One region of the Variovorax sp. 10N412 genome, then DNA from elsewhere that is predicted to be linked to it. Evidence: predicted binding sites of a transcription regulator. Region 1 holds the regulator's gene; the other holds the start of a gene.
The links. Region 1 encodes LexA, which represses DNA repair genes until DNA is damaged. Its sites were predicted from a motif close to ACTGTATNNNNATACAGT; they were not measured.

Region 1 (10,188 bases):
GCCGTGCCTTGCGCTGCATGAACTGCTCGAACAAGGCGCCCTGCCCGGCACGCCGCAGGCTCTCGACCACCAGTTGCAAGTCGCCGCGCGGCTCGTAGATTGCGAGGCGCCCCCGCACCTCGACCTGGTCGCCGTCACGCGGCGAAAAGTCGAGGAGGCCGGCCGCGCGGCGGAACATCGCGCAGCGCAACTGCCCGGACTCGTCCTTGAGCGAGAAATAACAGTGTCCGCTGGAGGCCCGAGAAAAGCCGGAAATCTCGCCCCGAACCGAGACGGGATTGAAGCGTGCGTCGAGCGCATCACCGACGGCGCGGCACAAGGCGCCGACGGCCCACACGCGCGGTCCGGGCGCGGAATTCACGTCACGCAAGCTCACGCGCGACACGCAGGGCCTGAAGCCACTCTTCCACAACACGCTGCCGGGGAGTTGCACGCGGCCCACACAGCGGAACAGGCGCACGGGTTCTCGTGCAAGCCGTTGATTTCATTGAAAAAAGTGCTGCTCAAAATTCAGTCGTTTCAGCGAAAAGGCCGCCCCATGCGGGTTTGGACGCGTTACGCAGCAGGTTAGTCACAAAGTTATCCACAGAATCTGTGCGTCTCTGCCGACACCCAAACAAGGCACATGCCGATGGTGGGCTCAGTGGATAATCGCCGCGCATTTGCAGTCTACGGACCGGAGGATTTTTCTTGTTTTCCATCATAGTTGCCGCGGGTTGGCCCATCTGGCCATTGCTCGCCTGTTCAGTCATTGCGCTCGCGCTGGTTATAGAACGTTTCACGAGTCTGAAGACCGTGAGGGTGTTTCCGCCCAAGCTGCTGGACGAAACCATCACCGTGTCGCACACCGCCATTCCGGGACCTGAGGTGGTGACCAAGCTGGAACGCAACTCGATGCTCGGCCAGGTCCTGGCCGCCGGACTGCGCGCGCTCAACGCCAACCCGCGTTGCTCCGAAGACGACCTGCGCGCCGCCATGGAAGCCGCGGGCCGCACCGTGGCGCACAAGCTGGAACGCTACCTCCCTGCCCTGGCCACCATCGCCTCGGCAGCGCCGCTGCTGGGCCTGCTGGGCACGGTGATCGGCATGATCGAGATCTTCGGCTCGCAATCGCCGGGCAGTGGCGCCGTCGGCGCGGGCAACCCAGCGCAACTGGCGCACGGCATCTCGATTGCGCTGTACAACACGGCCTTCGGCCTGATGGTGGCCATTCCGACGTTGATCTTCTGGCGCTACTTCCGCAGCCGCGTCGACGGTTACCTGCTGAACCTCGAGCTTTCCGGCGAGCGCTTCGCGCGGCATCTGAACGCCCTGCGCAAATGACGACCTCGACGCTTGCCACTGCGTGTGCTGCGCGCTCCCCCGCGGGGGCAGCCGCCTCCTCGGGGCAACACGCCGGAGGCTTTTCATGACCCGCGGCCGCATGCAGTTCCGCCACGGCGCGCGCGACGAGCCGGAGATCAACCTGATCCCGTTCATCGACGTGCTGCTGGTGATTCTGATCTTTCTGATGCTGTCGACCACCTACAGCAAGTTCACCGAGATGCAACTGCGGCTGCCGACTGCGGACGTCGACGCGCAGCGCGACTACCCCAAGGAAGTGATCGTGGCGGTCTCGGCCGACGGCCGTTACTCGATCAACAAGACCGCCTTGCCCGACCGCAGCGTGGAGACGGTGGCCGCAGCGCTCGCGGCCGCGGCCACCGGCGGCAAGGACAGTGTGGTGATCATCAGCGCCGACGCCACAAGCCCGCACCAGGCCGTGGTCACCGTCATGGAGGCCGCGCGTCGCGCCGGCCTGATGCAGATCACCTTCGCCGCCCAGTCGACGGCGCAAGCCGGGCGCTGAGTGCATCCTTCCGAAGGCAGCAGCGGCGCAGCGCCAGCCTCGCGGCTGCAAAGTGCGTGGCTGCGGCGCGGGCCCTTGGCATGCCTGCTGTGGCCGCTGTCGCAGCTGTATGCAGCGCTCTTCGCCGTTCGAGGCTGGATGTATCGCTTCGGTTGGCTGCCGACCGAGCGCGTGCCGGTGCCGGTGATCGTGGTCGGCAACGTGATCGCCGGCGGCGCGGGCAAGACGCCGGTGGTGATGGCCGTGGTGGAGCACCTTCGCGCGCTCGGGCTGCAGGTGGGCGTGGTGTCGCGCGGCTACGGCCGGCGCACGGACGACTGCCGTGAAGTGCTCGCCGACAGCGACCCGCTGGACGTCGGCGACGAACCCGCGCTGATTCACCACGCGACCCAGGCGCCTGTGTTCGTGGCACGCAGGCGTGTCGAGGCAGCACGCGCACTGCTCGCCCGGCACCCCGCCACGCAGGTGATCGTCAGCGACGACGGCCTGCAGCACCTGGCGCTGGCACGCGACATCGAAATCTGCGTGTTCGACGACCGGGGCATCGGAAACGGCTGGCGCTTGCCCGCCGGCCCCTTGCGCGAAGCCTGGCCGCGCGCCTGCGACTTGGTGCTCCACAGCGGCGCACACCCTGCCTTCGCCGGGGGCTACACCGCCACGCGCCGCCTCGCGCAGGACGCCCTGACCCATGACGGCAAGCGCGTGCCATTGGGCACGCTCGTCGGCTGGCCATTGATTGCCACAGCGGCGATTGCACGGCCGGAGTCCTTTTTCGACATGCTGCGCGCGCGCGGCCTCACGCTTGCCAAGACCGTGCCGCTGCCGGATCACTACGACTTCGAAAATTGGCAACGGCCGGACGCAGCCGAACGAACGCTGGTCTGCACCGAAAAAGACGCCGTGAAGCTGTGGCGCAAAGCCCCCGATGCCCTGGCGGTGCCGCTGGAGTTCACGCCCTCCGCAGAATTCTTCACCGCACTCGACGCAAAGCTATCATCGCTCGATGGATACCAAGCTGCTTGAACTGCTCGTCTGCCCCGTCACCAAAGGTCCGCTGACCTGGAACCCCGAGAAGCAGGAGCTCTGCTCGCGCAGCGCACGCCTCGCCTACCCGGTGCGCGACGGCATTCCGGTGCTGCTGGAGAACGAAGCTCGCACGCTGTCTGACGAAGAGCTCGGGCTGTGAGCTTCACCGTCCTGGTGCCGGCGCGCCTGGCGTCCACGCGGCTTCCCAACAAACCCCTGGCCGACATCGCCGGCGTGCCCATGGTGGTGCGCGTGGCCCGGCGTGCCAGCGAATCCGGCGCCTCGCGCGTGGTGGTCGCCGGCGACGACCCCTCCATCGTTTCGGCATGCAAGGCGCATGGCGTCGAGGCCATCCTGACCCGCCAGGACCATCCCAGCGGCACCGACCGGCTGGCCGAAGCCTGCGAGCAACTGGGACTGGACGGCGACGATATCGTGGTGAACGTCCAGGGCGACGAACCGCTGATCGACCCTGCGCTGATCGATGCCGTGGCGTCCACGCTGGCCAGCCACGCCGAAGCCGACATGAGCACCGCGGCCCACGCGATCGATTCGATCTCCGATTTCATGAACCCGAACGTGGTGAAGGCCGTGCTCGATGCGCAAGGCAACGCCATGTACTTCAGCCGCGCGCCCGTTCCATGGTGGCGCGACGGCTCCGCCAGCGGCGCAGCGCCGAGCGTGGTGCCCACCCCGGCGCCATTGCGGCACATCGGCATCTACGGCTACCGCGCGGCCTTCGTGCGCAAGTTTCCGTTGCTTGCGCCCGCGCCCGTCGAGGCGACCGAGGCGCTGGAGCAACTGCGCGCGCTGTGGCACGGTCACCGCATTGCGGTGCATGTGAGCGATGTCGCGCCCGGTCCGGGCATCGACACGCCCGAAGACCTGGCGCGGGTCCGTGCCGTGTTTGCCGCAGGCCCCACCGCCTGAGAAAACCGCCGCCCCGGTGGGAAACGCGGGGATTTCTAGAGGGGCACGCATGCTATCCTCGAAGCAATTCCGCCTTGCCAAGCCCTCGGGCCGACGCTTGGTGCGACACAAAATCTAAGAACCGTCCGAGGACACCATGAGACTAATTTTGCTGGGCGCGCCCGGGGCGGGCAAAGGCACGCAGGCGGCCTTCATTTGCCAGAAATACAGCATTCCCCAAATCTCGACTGGCGACATGCTGCGCGCCGCCGTCAAGGCAGGCACGCCGCTGGGGCAACAGGCCAAGGCCATCATGGATGCGGGCGCACTGGTCAGCGACGACCTGATCATCAATCTGGTGAAGGAACGCATTGCCCAAGACGACTGCGCCAGCGGATTCCTGTTCGACGGCTTCCCGCGCACCATTCCTCAGGCCGACGCCATGAAGGCAGCCGGCGTCAAGCTTGACTACGTGCTTGAGATCGACGTGCCCTTCAGCGACATCATCGAACGCATGAGCGGCCGTCGCTCGCACCCGGCATCGGGGCGCACCTACCACGTCAAATTCAACCCGCCCAAGGTGGAAGGCAAGGACGACGTGACGGGAGAAGACCTGATCCAGCGCGAAGACGACAAGGAAGAAACCGTGGGCAAGCGACTGGACGTGTACAGCCAGCAGACGCGCCCCCTGGTGGACTACTACTCGGCCTGGGCCAAGGCCGACCCCGCCGCCGCGCCGAAGTATCGCGCCATCAAGGGCGTGGGCACGGTCGATGAAATCACCCAGCGTGCGCTGGCCGCACTGAGCAGCTGATTTCGCAGCCGCCCCCGGCCATTTGCACGGGGCGGCTTTCTCTCTTACCCGAGCAGTTCGAGCATCAGCGCGATGCGCGCCTTCACCGGCGTCAACGCGCCTGCGTCGCGGAGTTGATCGCCTGCTTTCGGCAGGATGCGTCCGTTCACGCATCGCGTGGCACGAATCACCGCCACACCTTCGGCCTGAGCCTTCAGCGCGGCGTGTTCGAGCGAGTGGTGCAGCGTGCCGTTGCCGGTTGCCGCGAGCACCAGTCCTCGCAGCGGCTCAGCACCGTTCGACTGGACAAGCGCATCGATCAGCGCGCCACTGGCACCTGCATAGCTCATGACGATCTCGACGCGAGGCCACCGCAAGCCGCTGGCGTCGAAGATCTTCGCCCTGCGAGACACAGCCGCTTCGGGCCATGCCCGGACCAGGCGCACTTCCCCTTCCTCCACATAGCCCACCGGCCCGGCATCGCCTGACGCAAAGGCTTCCAGCCGGTAGGTGTGGGTCTTCTGGATGTCCAGACCGCTGTGGATGGTTCCAGCGCACACCGCCGTCACACCCCGCGCGCCTGCAGTGACAGCAACGCCGAGGGCGTCCCTGACGTTCTGGGGTCCATCGGGCGCCAGCGCGGTCGCGGGTCGCATCGCGCAAGTCAGCACGATCGGCTTGGTCGCCGCCAGCACACTGTGCAGGAAGAAGGCCGTTTCCTCGAGCGTGTCCGTGCCGTGCGTGATCACAATGCCCGCCACGTCCGGTTGCGCGAGCCAATGCGCGCAGCGCTGAGCCAGCTTCTGCCAGACCTCGAACGACATGTCCTTGCTGTCGAGTTGCGCCACCTGCTCTGCGACCAGCGTCACTCCTGCGGGTGGCTCGATGCCGCCCAGCAGGTCGGCCACGCCCACCTGCCCTGCGGTGTAGCCGATGTTGTCACCGCTGCTGGCAGCCTTGCCAGCGATGGTGCCGCCGGTACCCAGCACCACCACGCGGCGCACGTCAGGCAAAGGGGAATTGACCATGACTTGTCAACTTTTAAAAACTGGTTAAAAATACAGCTACTGGATATCTACCCAGTGCCGCAAGGAACCACATATGCAGTTCGCCGTGAAGCTTACAGCCCGCCAGCAGCAGATCCTGGACTTGATCCAGAGTGCCATCGCACGCACCGGTGCGCCACCCACGCGCGCCGAAATCGCCAATGAGCTGGGGTTCAAGTCGGCCAATGCCGCCGAAGAACACCTCCAGGCGCTGGCCCGCAAGGGCGTGATCGAACTCGTCAGCGGCACCTCGCGCGGCATTCGCCTCAAGGGCGACGCCCTGCGCTCGCTCAACGAAACGCGCCACCGCGAAGGCGGCCAGTTCTCGCTCTCGCTGCCTGGCATGGCCCAGCTGGCGCTGCCGCTCATCGGCCGTGTCGCAGCCGGCTCTCCCATCCTGGCGCAAGAGCATGTCGACCAGACCTACTACGTCGAGAACACGCTGTTCCAGCGCCAGCCCGACTACCTGCTGAAGGTGCGCGGCATGTCGATGCGCGACGCCGGCATCATGGACGGCGACCTGCTCGCCGTGCAGGCCACCAAGGAAGCGCGCAACGGGCAAATCGTGGTTGCGCGGCTGGGCGAAGAAGTGACCGTCAAGCGCCTCAAGCGCAACAAGCAGGTCATCGAGCTGCACGCCGAAAATCCCGACTACCCGACCATCATCGTGCAGCCGGGCGAGCCCTTCGAAATAGAAGGACTCGCGGTCGGGCTCATCCGCAACACCATGCTCATGTAGGCCCATGGCCTGCTGGCAACAGCACCTCATCCGGCCGCGACAGGTGGCGGGCGTATGGCGCGAAGTCGCCATCACCCTGTCGCGGCCGATTCAAGAAATCCTGCCTGTGTTCAACCTCATACTTTTTTGGAGTTCACATGGGAATCGCCCTCCTCGCCATCGCTGATTTCTGGATGCCGCTGCAATCGCTGGCCAACCGCCTGATTCCGGCGCGCCGCCCCCACGCCAGGGATCGGCTCGACGCCAACGACACGTCCGCCGGATTGCGCTACGTGGCCGTGCGCCCCGCTTGCACCACCCGCGTCGGCGGCAACGCCACGGCGCCCGAGGTCGCCACGGCCCCTGCACGTCCCCTGCGCGTGGTTCGCGTGGTCGACGGCAAAGGCCAGCAGCGCAACAACCGCGTCGTGATCTCCGGGCGCATGGCCGACGTGTGCGACGAGCTCGACCGGCTGGCCGCGCTCGAAGCCGCAGAAACCCTGGCCACGGTCCACCGCTCGACGCGGCTGCACTGACGCAAAACGCCCCTGCGGAGGGGCCCGGAAGCCGCCGCGGGCCGGGTATCCAAACGTTCACTGGTGCGACATGCCAATGCTGCGAGGCACAATGGCACGCCATGAACATTGTGATCCTCGACGACTACCAGGACGCGGTGCGCAAATTGCGCTGCGCCGCCAAGCTGGACGCGTACGCGGCCAAGGTCTACACCAACACGGTGAAAGGCATCGGGCAACTGTCGGTTCGCCTCAAGGACGCCGATGTGATCGTGCTGATTCGCGAGCGCTCCCAGATTTCTCGCCAGCTCATCGAAAAGCTGCCCAAGCTCAAGCTCATTTCGCAGACCGGGCGCGTCGCCGGCCACATCGACGTCGCGGCATGTACCGAGCGCGGCGTGGCAGTGGCCGAGGGTTCCGGCTCTCCGCAAGCGCCTGCCGAACTCACCTGGGCACTCATCATGGCCGCCATGCGCCGGCTGCCGCAGTACATCAGCAACCTCAAGCACGGCGCGTGGCAGCAATCCGGGCTCAAGTCGGCGTCGATGCCACCCAATTTCGGACTCGGCTCCGTGCTCAAGGGCAAGACGCTGTGCATCTGGGGCTATGGCCGCATCGGCCAACTCGTGGCGCGCTACGGGCAGGCGTTCGGCATGCAGGTCGTGATCTGGGGGCGTGAAGCCAGCTGCGCCAAGGCCCGATCCGACGGCTTCCAGGTCGCACAGAATCGCCATGAATTCTTCGCCGCCGCCGACGTGCTGTCGGTGCATCTGCGGCTCAACGAAGAGACCAACGGCCTCATCACGCTGGAAGACCTCTCCCGCATGAAGCCGACGGCGCTGTTCGTCAACACCTCGCGCGCCGAACTGGTCGAAGCCGACGCCCTGCTCGCCGCGCTCAACCGCGGCCGCCCGGGACTGGCCGCCATCGACGTGTTCGAGAGCGAGCCGCCGCTGCAGGGCCACGCGCTGCTTCGGCTGGAGAACTGCATCTGCACGCCGCACATCGGCTACGTGGAGCAGGAAAGCTACGAGAGCTACTTCGGCCAGGCGTTCGACAACGTCGTGAGCTACATCAACGGCAATCCCACCAACATCGTGAATCCGGGCGCGCTGCAGGTCCGCCGGTGAGTCCGGTCGCGCCGCAGCGCACGTCGCAACGTGCGCTCTGGGCGCTGCTCGCCGGCAACTTCGTGATCGGCACCGGCGTGATGGTGGTGCCGGGCACGCTCAATGAAATCAGCACGTCGCTGTCGGTCGGCGTTGCCACCGCCGGGCAACTGATCACGGCCGCCGCGGTGGTGATGTGCATCGGCGCGCCGCTGCTGGCCGCCGCGGTCGCGGGCTGGGACCGGCGCCAGCTGCTGGCCCTCACCATGCTCTGGTACGCCGCCGGGCACCTGCTCGCGGCCTGGATGCCGAGCTTCGGCGCCCTCCTGCCGGTACGCATGCTCACGGTCATTGCGCCGGCCATCTTCACCCCGCAGGCCGCGGCGTGCGTTGGCATGCTGGTGCCGGCGGAGCAGCGCGGGCGCGCCGTGACCTTCGTCTTTCTGGGCTGGTCCATGGCCTCGGTGCTGGGCCTGCCCATCGGCGCGTTGATCGGCGGACATCTGGGCTGGCGCATGGCATTCACGGCCATCGCCGCCCTCAGCGTCGCGAGCGCCGCATCGATCTGGCTGACCTTGCCGAACGGCATTCGTCCCGCCGTGCTGACGGCGGCGGCCTGGTCGCGTGTGCTGCGCAGCCCGGTGCTGATGGGCATCGTCTCGGTCACGGCGCTGCAGGGCGCGGGCCAGTTCGTGCTGTCCAGCTATTTCGGCCCGATCCTCAAGCAGAGCTACGGCGCCGATGCGACCGCGCTCAGCGTGATATGGGCACTGTTCGGCATCTTCGGCCTGATCGGCAACATGGTGGTCAGCCGGTACATCGACCGTGTCGGCGCCGGGCGCATGGTGCTCATCACCAGCGCATTGATCGCCGTGAGCCTGCTGCTGTGGCCGCTGGCTTCCACGCTCGCCTGGCTGGCCGTGGTGCTGGTGCCCTGGGGGTTGGGCTGCTTTGCGACCAATTCGGCCCAGCAAGCGCGCCTGGTGGGCCTTGCACCTGCCCTCGCGCCGGGCTCGGTGGCGCTGAACAGCTCGGGCATCTACACGGGCCAGGCGGTGGGCGCCGCGCTCGGCGGCTGGCTGCTGGCCAACGACGCAGGGGCCTGGATGAGCTGGCTCGGCCTCGCCGTGCTGGTGCTGGCCATGGCGCTGAGCGTGGCCATCGACCGAAGCGGCCGGCCGGCCTGACTGTTCGAAGGCCTGCCCGCAGAAAAAGGCCTCCGCGTAAAACCCGTCACGTCACTTGCGCGCGGCGCTGCAAAATCGGAGCCTTCGACAGCGCGCCCGCGGCAACTGCCCCATCGCCTGCGCGGCGGGCCCGGAACCCATCCAACCATTGAAGACTTCCAGCAAATGACAGTGAACTACACCCGAATCGGCGTCGTCGGCGCCGGGGCCATGGGTCGCGGCATCGCGCAGATTGCCGCCCAGGCAGGCAGCGACGTGCTGCTGCTCGACAGCTTCGCCGGCGCCGCCGAGCGCGGGCGCGAAGCCCTGGTCGCCCAGTGGAACAAGCTGCACGAGAAAAACAAGATCGACGCCGCCACGCGCGATGCCTACATCGCCCGTGTGAAGGCCGTCGATGCGCTGCAGGCGCTGGCCGACTGCGACCTGGTGGTCGAGGCGGTGATCGAAGACCTCGAGGTCAAGCGCAAGCTTTTCCGCGAGCTCGAGGGCGTGGTCGCCGACACCGCCACGCTGGTCACCAACACCTCTTCGCTCTCCGTGACGGCCATCGCGGCCGGGCTCCAGCGCCCTGAGCGCTTCGCGGGCTTCCACTTCTTCAACCCCGTGCCGCTGATGAAGGTGGTCGAGGTGGTGGCCGGCTTCAAGACCGCGGCCGGGGTGTGCACGCAACTGGCGGGGTATGCCAGGCAGATGGGCCACAGCGCAGTGCAGGCGCAGGACACGCCCGGCTTCATCGTGAACCACGCCGGCCGCGGCTACGGCACTGAGGCGCTGCGCATCGTGGGCGAAGGTGTGGCCGACTTCGCGACGATCGACCGCATCCTGAAGGACCAGGCCGGCTTTCGCCTCGGCCCGTTCGAGCTGCTGGACCTGACCGCGCTCGACGTGTCGCACCCGGTGATGGAGTCGATCTACCACCAGTACTTCGAGGAACCGCGCTTCCGCCCGAGCGTGATCACCGCACAGCGCCTGGCTGCGGGCGTGCTCGGCCGCAAGACCGGCGAAGGCTTCTACCGCTACACCGACGGCGTGATGC
Region 2 (10,188 bases), 590 kb from region 1:
CAGCGCATAGGCGCGGTCGGCCAGCGGCGCAACGAGCGGGAGGTCGAGCAGGAAGCCGCCGCTGGACAGCCCCACCGCCGTGCGGCAGATGCGGATGGCCGGCACGCCGACGAACACCCGGCCCTGCGCGTCCGATACATGGATGGCGGCCATCAGCGCGTCGCGCGCAGCAGGTCCGGCGGTGAATGCCGCGGGTGAGCAATCGACCAGTCGCAGCCGGCCGGCCGCATCGCGCGCCTTCATGTGATTCATCTCGGCGCTGCAGATGGCGCAGCTTGCGTCGAAGTAGATGGTCAGCGGGTAGGCGGGGGCGGTGGCGGTGTTCATGATGTTCTTGGTTCTCGATATTTCTGTCAAAACAGAAATAACTGGGCAAAAAAAAGGGGCTCAGATCATGGGGAGGCTGGCATGGTGCGCGTCAGGGTCTTCGCCCTTGTCACCGTTGCCGCCCTGGCTTGCCGCGGGCGCATCGCCGCGCACGAACTTCTGCACGCTCGCGCCCAGCGTCAGCACCTTGTCGAGGGTGCCGGGCGACAGCCGCAGCATTTCGTCGGCCCAGGTGGCCAGCTTGTCCATGAGCTCCATCGTCGAGCGGATGCGGTCCTGCGCGTCGGCTGGCTCCTTCTGGAAGTCGGGGTTCGCCACCAGCTCGCGCAGCACGCGCACGGTGGGGTCGAATTCGCGTTCCTTGCGCTCGCGCACCACGGTGCGGAACAGCTCCCACACGTCGACGCTGGTCTCGAAGTAGTCGCGGCGATCGCCCAGCGTGTGGGTGATGCGCACGAGGTTCCAGGCCTGCAGCTCTTTCAGGCTGTTGCTGATGTTGGAGCGCGCCACGCCGAGCGTGTCGGACAGCTCTTCGGCGTTCATCGGCTTGCCGTGGGCGAAGAGCAGGGCGTGGATTTGCGAGACGGTGCGGTTCACCCCCCACATGGAGCCCATTTCGCCCCAGTGCAGGACGAACTTGCGTTGAATGTCGGTGAGTTCCATGGCGTCGAGTTTAGGATTTACGAAATTTCTGTCAATAGAGAAATAGAAAAATCGGCGACAACAGTGAATCGGTGGAATACTGTATGAATAAACAGTAAATTCCAGCCATCCAGGAGTTGCCATGCCCGCTGCCCAGATTCCCATCCACGCCATCAAGGGCCGCGGTGCGGCCACGCGGCTGGCGCATCGCTTCTCGAGCGACGAGCGCAACGCCTTCGACGACGGCTGGGGCACGCTCGAGGACGGCGTGGCCGAGGCCGACGAACTGCAGCCCCTGGCCACGGAGGTGCGCTTCGAGGACGTGAAGTCGGTGCTCAACGACAACGACTCGCCCGACATCTCCTTCGACCGCTCGCTCAATCCGTACCGGGGCTGCGAGCACGGTTGCATCTATTGCTTTGCGCGCCCCACGCACAGCTACCTCAACCTGTCGCCCGGCCTCGATTTCGAGACCAAGCTCATCGCCAAGCGCAACATCGTCGAGGTGCTGCGCGGCGAGCTAGCGCGCAAGAGCTACCGGCCGAGCTACATCGCCATCGGCACCGCGACCGACTGTTACCAGCCCATCGAGCGCGAGCTGCGGCTCACGCGTTCGATCATCGAGTTGCTGCGGGAAACGCGGCATCCGTTCGCGCTGGTCACCAAGTCGAGCGCCATCGAACGCGACCTCGACCTGATCGCGCCCATGGCCGCCGAGCGCCTGGCCGCCGTGTACATCACCGTGACCACGCTCGACGGCGAACTCGCGCGCAAGCTGGAGCCGCGCGCCGCGGCGCCGCACCGGCGGCTGCGCACCATTCGCACGCTGGCCGAGGCGGGCGTGCCGGTGGGGGTGAGCGTGGCGCCGCAGATTCCCTTCGTCACCGAAGACATGGAGCAGGTGCTCGAAGCCGCCTGGGAGGCCGGTGCGCGCAGCGCCTTCTACACGGTGGTGCGGCTGCCCTGGGAGGTGGCGCCGCTCTTCAAGGAATGGCTGTCGCTGCACTACCCGCAGCGGGCGGACCGCATCATGGCGCGCATCCACGACATGCGCGGCGGCAAGGACTACGACGCCGACTTCGCCACGCGCATGAAGGGCTCGGGCCTGTGGGCCGACCTGATCAACCAGCGCTTCATGAAAGCGACCCAACGCATCGGCTACAACCGCGAGCGCATCCCGCTCGACATCAGCGCGTTCCGACCACCTGGGACTGCGGGGCAGGGCAGCCTGTTCTAGGTCCGACGGCAGCGAGGCCGTCCATGCCGCACCAGTCGCCCCCCAGCGCCTTCACCAGGAACACCGCCGTCAGCAGCCGCTGCCCCTGCAACTGCGCGGCCTGGCGCTCCACCGTCAGCAGCGACTGCTGCGCGGTGATCACGTCGAGGTAGGTCGACGCACCGCCCTCGTAGCGGCTGGTCGCCATGTCGAGCACGCGGCGCGCGGCCGTCACGGCGGCCTGCGCCTGTCTGGTGGCGCTGTCGAGCGCGGAAAGCCCGGTGATGCCGTCTTCCACCTCCTGCATGGCGGTGAGCACGGTGCGGCGGTAACTGCCCACGGTGGCGTCGTAGCCGGCCTTGGCGAAGTCGACGTTCGCGCGCACCCGGCCGCCGTCGAACAGCACCTGCGTGGCCGACACGCCCACCGACCACAGCAGGCTGGGGCCGTTGAACAGCGACTCGATCATGCGGCTGTCCACGCCCAGCGTCGGCGAGATGATGAAGCTCGGGTAGAAGGCCGCGGTGGCCACGCCGATCTGTGCGTTGGCCGCGGCCATGGCGCGCTCGGCCGAAGCCACGTCGGGCCGGCGCTGCAGAATTTCAGACGGCACGCCCAGCGGCACCGCGGGCGGACGTATCTCGCGCAGGTCCACCGGCAGCGAGAAGCTGGGCGCGGGCGTGCCGGTGAGGGTGGCCAGTGCGTGCTCGTACTGCGCGCGCTGCTTCTTCAGCACGTCGATCTGCGTGAGCGTGGTCTCCAGCAGCGCCTGCTGCTGCGCCACGTCGAGGCCCGACACGGCGCCCAGGTCATGGCGCGCCGTCACCAGTTCGAGCGCGCGGCGCTGCAGGCCGACCGAGCGCGAGATCACGTCCAGCTCGATGTCGCTGGAGCGCAGGTTGAAGTAGTTGCTGGCCACGTCGGCGCTCAGCAGCAGCCGCGTGTTCGCCAGGTCGGCCGCGGACTGCTCGGCGGACGCCGTGGCGCCCTCGACCGTGCGCTGCACGCGGCCCGCCAGGTCGACCTCGTAGCTGGCGTTGAGCGACAGCGCAAAGTCGTTCTGCACGGTCGATGCGTTGGCGCTGGCGTAGTTGGTGAGCGGCCGGTTGGCGGAAATCTTCAGGCGCGAGGCGCGGGTGCCCAGGCCCAGCTGCGGGTACCGGCTGGCCGCGTTGGAGGCCAGCGCAGCACGCGCCTGGGCCAGCCGCGCATTGGCGATCGTGAGCGTGGGGCTGCCGGCCAGTGCCTGCGCCTGCAGCGCGTCGAGTTGCGCGTCGCCGAAGCGCTGCCACCACGGGCCCTTGTCGGCGCTGTCGCTGGGTGTGCTCAGGCGCCAGGGCTCCTCCAGCTTCCAGCTGACGGGCAGGGGCGTGTCGGGGGTCTTGTAGTCGGGGCCGACGGCGCAGCCTGCAAGAAGTGCAACGAGCGCGGGAAGCGCGACGCAAGCCGTTGCCCACGCTGCAGCCAGCAGTCGCAGTCTCACGCCGGCTCCTTCTTCGGCGCGGCGCCCTTGGCCGCCGGTGGCGGCGCGTCGGGCGCCACGGCCACCACGTCGCCGTCCGCCAGCGAATCGGACGGGTTCAGCACCATGCGGTCGGTGCCTTCGAGCCCGCCGAGCACTTCGACGTTCTCGCCGTAGTTGCGCCCCAGCGTCACGGGGCGCAGGCCGATGCGGCCTTGCGCATCGACCACCGCGATGCGCGTGCCCTCGGCGCGGAACAGCAGCGCGTTCGACGGCACGGTGAGCGTGCGGCTGGCCGCCAGCGGCAGCGACACCTGCACATAGGCGCCCGGCAGCAGTGCGCCGTCCTTGTTGGGCAGGGAGACCTCGACCTGCATCATCCGCGTGGTCGCGTCGATGGAGCCGGCCGTGCGCGCCACCTCGCCCTTGAAGCTCTGGCCGCGCAGCTCGGCCTGTGTCACCACCACCGGCTGGCCCGTCTTCACGAGCTGGGCGTAGGCCTGCGGCACGTTGATGTACACGCGCAGCGGGTCGGTCTGCGCCAGCAGGAACAGCGCGCGCCCGGCGCCGCCGCCCGCGCCGGCATCGATCAGGTCGCCCGTGTCGACGTTGCGCCGCGTGATCACGCCCGCGAACGGCGCCACCACGCGCTTGAAGCCCTCGGTCTGCTTCAGGCGCTGCACGTTGGCATCGGCCGCGGCCACGTTCGAAGTGGCCTGTGCCACGGCGCCGCGGCGTTCGTCCAGGTCTTGCTGCGAAACCACGTCCTTCTTGCGCAGCGCTTCCCAACGCTCGGCGGTGCTCTGCGCGAGCGCCAGGCCCGAGGCGGCCTGCGCGCGCGCGGCCACGGCCTGCGACAGCTGCTGGTCGATTTCGGGCGTCTCGATCTCCGCCAGCAGCTCGCCCTTCTCGACGCGGCTGCCGATGTCCTTGGTCCAGCGCTTGAGGTAGCCGCTGGCGCGCGCCGAAATGGGCGACTGCACGAAGCCCTGCAGCGTGCCGGGCAGCGCCAGCGTCTGGCCGGCGGTGGGTGTGCGGGGGAAAGCGGTCTGCACGTACTGCTTGGCGCGCTCGGTGGTGCCCGCCTCGAGCGCGCGGGCATTGGCCATGCGCACGAACACGGTGCGTGCCGCGCCCAGCGCCAGCAGCACCAGCACGACCAGCACCAGCCAGCGCGTGCGCCGCACGATCTGCCGGCGGCGCAGCAGTTCGCCTTCGCCCTCTCCTGCGGCGATGGGGTGGATGGCCAATGCCGAATGGCGTTGTTCCGTCATGACCAGCTCGGCGCCGGGCCGCTCCCAAGGCGAGCTGCGGCCCCCTCGGGGGGCAGCGAATACACGAAGTGAATGAGCGTGGGGGTCAAGGTTTCAATTCTCCTGGGGCGCTGCGCCCGCTGGCGGTTGTGGCTGGTGAGCAGCCTCGCGTGCCGCCTTGCGGTGCGCAAGCCGACTGTGCACCCCCGCGAACACCGCGGGAACGAAAAACAATGTCGACACCGTGGCAAAGATCAGGCCACCGATCACCGCGCGGCCCAGCGGCGCGTTCTGCTCGGCGCCTTCGCCCAGGCCCAGCGCCATCGGGATCATGCCGATGATCATCGCCAGCGCCGTCATCAGCACCGGGCGGATGCGGGTGGCGCCGGCTTCCAGCGCAGCCGACAGCGGCGGAATGCCCGCGGCCAGCCGCTCTCTTGCGAACGACACCAGCAGGATGGAGTTGGCCGTGGCCACGCCCATGGTCATGATGGCGCCCGTGAGCGCCGGCACGCTCAGCGTGGTGCCGGTGATGAACAGCATCCACGCGATGCCCGCCAGCGCGGCCGGCAGCGCGGTGATGATGATGGCCGCGTCCAGCCACGACTGGAACGTGACCACGATCAGCAGGTACACCAGCACGATGGCCATGGCCAGCCCCACGCCCAGGCCGATGAACGACGACTGCATGGTCTGCACCTGCCCGCGCATCTCCACCCGGCTGCCGCGCGAGAGCTTCGGGCGCATCTCGTCGACCAGCTTCTGCACCTTCGAAGCCACGCTGGCGAGGTCGGTGCCCTGCACGCTCACGTACACGTCGATGACCGGCGCGATGTTGTAGCGCGACATCACGGCCGGCTGGCGGTCGGCCTGCGTGGTCACGAGGTTGCCGAGCAGCTGCTGCGCGCCGTTGCCGCCAGCCGTGCCTGCCCCCGCGCCCACCGGAATGTTCAGCAGCGAGTCGAGCGAATCGACCGTGTACTGCGGCGTCTGCACCGCGATGCTGTAGACCACGCCGTTCACCGGGTTCAGCCAGAAGGCCGGCGCCGTCTGCGAGCTGCCCGACAGCGCGATGAGCACGTTCTGCCCCACGTTGGCCGCCGTCAGGCCGTACTGCTGCAGCCGCGTGCGGTCCATCTGCAGGCTCAGCGCGGGACCGTCAAGGCGCTGGTGCACATGGGCGTCGACCGCGCCCGGAATCTGGCGGATCGCCTTGGTCAGCTCGGCGGCGCGGGCGGCGTTGCCGGCCATGTCGTTGCCGCTGAACTGCACGTCGATGGCCGCGGGCAGGCCGAAGTTCAGGATCTGCGTGGCGATGTCCGCCGGCTGGAAGAAGAACTCGATGCCCGGAAAGCGCCGGGGCAGCTCGGCCCGAAGGATCGACACGAAGTGCTCGGTCGGCCGGTGGCCCTCCTTCAGCGACAGCAGCAGCTCGCCATCGAAGGTGCCGATGGTGCCGGCGTTGCTGTACGACAGGTTGATGCCGCTGTTGGGCACGCCCAGGTTGTCCAGGATGGTCTCGAGCTGGTCCTGCGGCACCAGTTCGCGGATGGCGGCCTCCACCTGGTCGGTGAGGCGGGCGGTTTCCTCGATGCGGGTGCCGGTGGGCGCGCGCAGGTGCAGGCGGATCTGGCCGGCGTCCACCGTCGGGAAGAAGTCGCGGCCCAGCGCCGGGTACAGCAGGCACGACAGCAGGCAGAAGCCCAGGAACAGGCCGATGAACCCGGCCCGCTTCGACAGCACCGCCGACAGCACCAGCGTGTAGGCGCGGCGCACGCGCTCGAAGCGGCGGTCGAAGGCGCGGTACAGGCGCTGCAGCGGGCTTTGCTTTGCCCCTTGCGCCGGTGCGTGGCCTCCGCCATGCGAGCCGCTCATGAGCAGCATCACCAGCGTGGGCACCAGTGTGCGCGAGAGCAGGTAGGAGGCCAGCATGGCGAACACCACCGCCTCTGCCAGCGGCACGAACAGGAAGCGCGCCACGCCCGAGAGGAAGAACATCGGCACGAACACGATGCAGATGCACAGCGTGGAAACGAAGGCGGCCGAGCCGATTTCGCCCGCGCCCACCTCGATGGACTCTTTCAGCGGCGTGCCCATGTGCAGGTGCCGCTCGATGTTCTCGATGGTCACGATCGCCTGGTCCACCAGGATGCCCACCGAGAGCGCCAGCCCGCCCAGCGTCATCAGGTTGAGCGTTTCGCCCAGCGCGTACAGCACCAGGATGGACGCCAGGATCGACAGCGGAATGGTCAGCGCAATGATCAGCGTGCTGCGCCAGTTGCCCAGGAACAGCAGCACCATCGCGGCGGTGAGCGCGGCGGCCAGGATGGCCTCGAACACCACGCCCTTCACCGCCGCCTTCACGAACACCGACTGGTCGAACAGCGGCGTGATCTTGATGTCGTCCGGCATCGTCTGCGCGGCGATCGGCAGCATGGCGCGGATGTTCGACACGATGTCCAGCGTGGAGGCGCCGCCGTTCTTCAGCACCGACAGCAGCACGCCGCGCACGCCGTCCTGGCGCACCACGTTGGTCTGCGGCGAGAAGCCGTCGCGCACGTAGGCCACGTCGCGCAGATACGTGGTGGCGCCGTTCACGGTGCGCACCGGCAGGTCGTTCAGGCCCGCGATGGCGTCGGGCGAGCCGTTCATCTTCACGTTGTATTCGGTGGAACCGAACTTGGCCGTGCCCGAGGGAAGAATCAGGTTCTGCGTGTTGACCGCGTTCACCACGTCGGCCGGCGACAGGCCGCGCGCCTGCAGCGCCTGGGTGTCGAGGTCGACCGAAATCAGCCGGTTCTTGCCGCCGTACGGAAACGGAATGGCCGCGCCCGGCACCGTGATGAGCTGCGGGCGCAGCTGGTTGACGGTGGCGTCGAACAGCGAGTTTTCAGAGCGCGTGGGGCTCGACAGCGCCAGCTGGATCACCGGCACGCTGGAGGCCGAATACTTGATGACCAGCGGCGGCGTGATGCCCGGCGGCAGCTGGCGTACCTGCGCCTGCATGGAGGCCACCACCTGCGAGATGGCCATCTCGATGTTGGCGGTGGGCTGGAAGAACACCTTGATGATCGACACGCCGGCGAGCGACTGCGACTCGATGTGCTCGATGTCGCTCACCGTGGTGGTGAGCCCGCGCTCCACCTGGCCCGAGATGCGCTGCCCCATTTCCTGGGCCGGCAGGCCGGTGTAGTTCCAGATGACGCTGACCACCGGAATGTTGATTTCCGGGAAGATGTCGGTGGCCATGCGCGCCAGGACAAAAGGCGTGGCCAGCACGATCAGCATCGCCATGACGATGAAGGTGTACGGACGACGCAACGCAAGCTGGACCATGGCGCGGGCTCTCTGCTTCCGACGGAAAAAGGTGTCGCATCATAAGGAAGTAGATTTAAGTTTGCTGGCGCCGTTTTTTTGGTGTGGCGCTTTACCAAAAGGGTGCATATGGACAGGGTCTGGCTGGTAGTGATGGGCGTGTCGGGATGCGGCAAGTCGAGCCTGGGCGCGGCGCTGGCCACAGCCCTCGGGCTGCCGCTCATAGAAGGCGACGACCACCATCCGCCGGCCAATGTCGAGAAGATGAGCCAGGGCATTGCGCTGACCGATGCCGACCGCGCCGGCTGGCTGGCCACCTTGGGCCGCGCGCTGGCCGGTGCGCCGCAGGGGGCGGTGCTTACCTGTTCGGCGCTCAAGCGCAGTTACCGCGAGCAGTTGCGCGCGGCGGCACCAGGGCTGCGGTTCGTGTTCATGGCGATCGAGCGGGCGGAGTCCGAGCGCCGGGTGGCCGCGCGGGCTGGCGCCGGGGAGCACATGTTTCCGGCGAGCCTGGTGGCCAATCAGTTCGCGACGCTCGAATCGCCTGTCGGCGAGGCGGGTGTGCTGGCGGTGGATGCGACTGCGCCGCTGGGGCAGGCTGTGGCCCGGGTCCAAGCCTGGCTTGCTGCCGGCTGAGTCTTTCTTCGTTCTTGCGGGGTCCCTGAACGGGAGGCCTCAGCGTGCAGGCAAATCCAACTCAAGCCGCAGCCGCGTGACGTTCCGGTTGCCTGTGTCGCGCTGCAGCTTGAACCCCAGCTTGCGCGCCAGCGCCAGCATGCCGACGTTGTCGTACAGGGTGATGTCCGCCAGCTGCTTCACGCCGGCCGCCCTGGCCGCATCGATCAGCTTGCGCAGGAGCTTCAGTGCAACGCCGTGGCGTTGCCACGCATCGGCGATGACCACGGCGAATTCGGCGACGTGCGCGGTATCTGGTGTGTCGCCGCGCACATAGCGCACCACGCCCATCTGCTGTTCATGGCCGTCGACCTCGGTGGTCGCGATGAGGGCCAGTTCGTGCTGGTAGTCGATATGGGTCATGCGCCACAGTTCGTCGAACTGCGGCTTGCGCGGCGACAGCAGGCGGTGGTAGCCCGTTTCGCTCGACAGGCCTGACACGAAGGCTGTGTGCAGGGCCAGGTCGTCGGCGCGGATCGGGCGGATCCGCACCGGCGTGCCGTCGCTCAGTTGCCAGTCCTCGACCAGGTGGCTGGGGTAGTGAGGGGGCAGCGGCACGGGCATGGCGCGTTGTGCCACGGCCGCCCCCGCCGGTCAATCGGGCCCGCCCCTTCCAGCGAACACCGAGGAACCGGCTTTGCCGGGCCTCAGGTGTTGCCCCCGGAAGGGGGTTGGCGAAGCGACACGAAGTGCGCGCAGCCTGGGGGAGAGACAAGTTATCCGATGACTTCGGGCCAGTCGGTGTGGAAGAACTTTCCTTCGGGCTTGTCGGTGCGCTCGTACGTGTGCGCACCGAAGAAGTCGCGCTGCGCCTGCAGCAGGTTGGCCGGCAGGCGCTCGGTGCGGTAGCTGTCGTAGTAGGCCAGCGAGGCGCTGAAGGCCGGCACCGGAATGCCGTTGCTCACTGCCAGCGCCACCGTTTCGCGCCAGTTCTGCTGCGTGCGGTTCAGCAGGTCCTTGAAGAAGGGGTCGAGCATCAGGTTGTTCAGCGCCGGGTCGGTGCGGAAGGCGTCGGTGATGCGGTTCAGGAAGCGCGCGCGAATGATGCAGCCGCCGCGCCAGATGGACGCGATGCTCGCCAGGTCGAGCTTCCATTCCTTCTTGTCGCCCATCGTCTTGATGAGGTCGAAGCCCTGCGTGTAGCTGATGACCTTGGACGCATACAGCGCGTCGTGCACCTTGGCCACCAGCGCCTTTTTCTCGAGCGAGAGTTCGATCTTCGGCCCCTGCAGCACCTTGCTGGCCGCCACGCGCGCCTTCTTCTGCGACGACAGCACGCGCGCCTCGACGGCGGCGTT

Region 2: AC1DJH_RS03060 (PA0069 family radical SAM protein) is a predicted target of LexA. The motif match lies at 1,069-1,086, and genes of this name have one in related genera.

What each region holds. Positions count from the first base shown of each region.
Region 1 covers NZ_JBFTIO010000001.1:1,250-11,437, forward strand. Annotated here, with positions in the region: gene xseA (exodeoxyribonuclease VII large subunit) at 1-376, opposite strand, end outside; gene AC1DJH_RS00015 (MotA/TolQ/ExbB proton channel family protein) at 691-1,323, shown strand; gene AC1DJH_RS00020 (ExbD/TolR family protein) at 1,424-1,849, shown strand; gene lpxK (tetraacyldisaccharide 4'-kinase) at 1,850-2,872, shown strand; gene AC1DJH_RS00030 (Trm112 family protein) at 2,853-3,035, shown strand; gene kdsB (3-deoxy-manno-octulosonate cytidylyltransferase) at 3,032-3,805, shown strand; gene adk (adenylate kinase) at 3,942-4,598, shown strand; gene AC1DJH_RS00045 (asparaginase) at 4,643-5,605, opposite strand; gene lexA (transcriptional repressor LexA) at 5,679-6,362, shown strand; gene AC1DJH_RS00055 (hypothetical protein) at 6,500-6,877, shown strand; gene AC1DJH_RS00060 (D-2-hydroxyacid dehydrogenase family protein) at 6,979-7,986, shown strand; gene AC1DJH_RS00065 (MFS transporter) at 7,983-9,152, shown strand; gene AC1DJH_RS00070 (3-hydroxyacyl-CoA dehydrogenase) at 9,318-10,188, shown strand, end outside.
Region 2 covers NZ_JBFTIO010000001.1:591,349-601,536, reverse strand. Annotated here, with positions in the region: gene AC1DJH_RS03070 (thiol-disulfide oxidoreductase DCC family protein) at 1-327, opposite strand, end outside; gene AC1DJH_RS03065 (GbsR/MarR family transcriptional regulator) at 388-990, opposite strand; gene AC1DJH_RS03060 (PA0069 family radical SAM protein) at 1,112-2,206, shown strand; gene AC1DJH_RS03055 (efflux transporter outer membrane subunit) at 2,157-3,668, opposite strand; gene AC1DJH_RS03050 (efflux RND transporter periplasmic adaptor subunit) at 3,665-4,921, opposite strand; gene AC1DJH_RS03045 (efflux RND transporter permease subunit) at 5,015-8,236, opposite strand; gene AC1DJH_RS03040 (gluconokinase) at 8,345-8,851, shown strand; gene AC1DJH_RS03035 (N-acetyltransferase family protein) at 8,891-9,469, opposite strand; gene gnd (decarboxylating NADP(+)-dependent phosphogluconate dehydrogenase) at 9,607-10,188, opposite strand, start outside.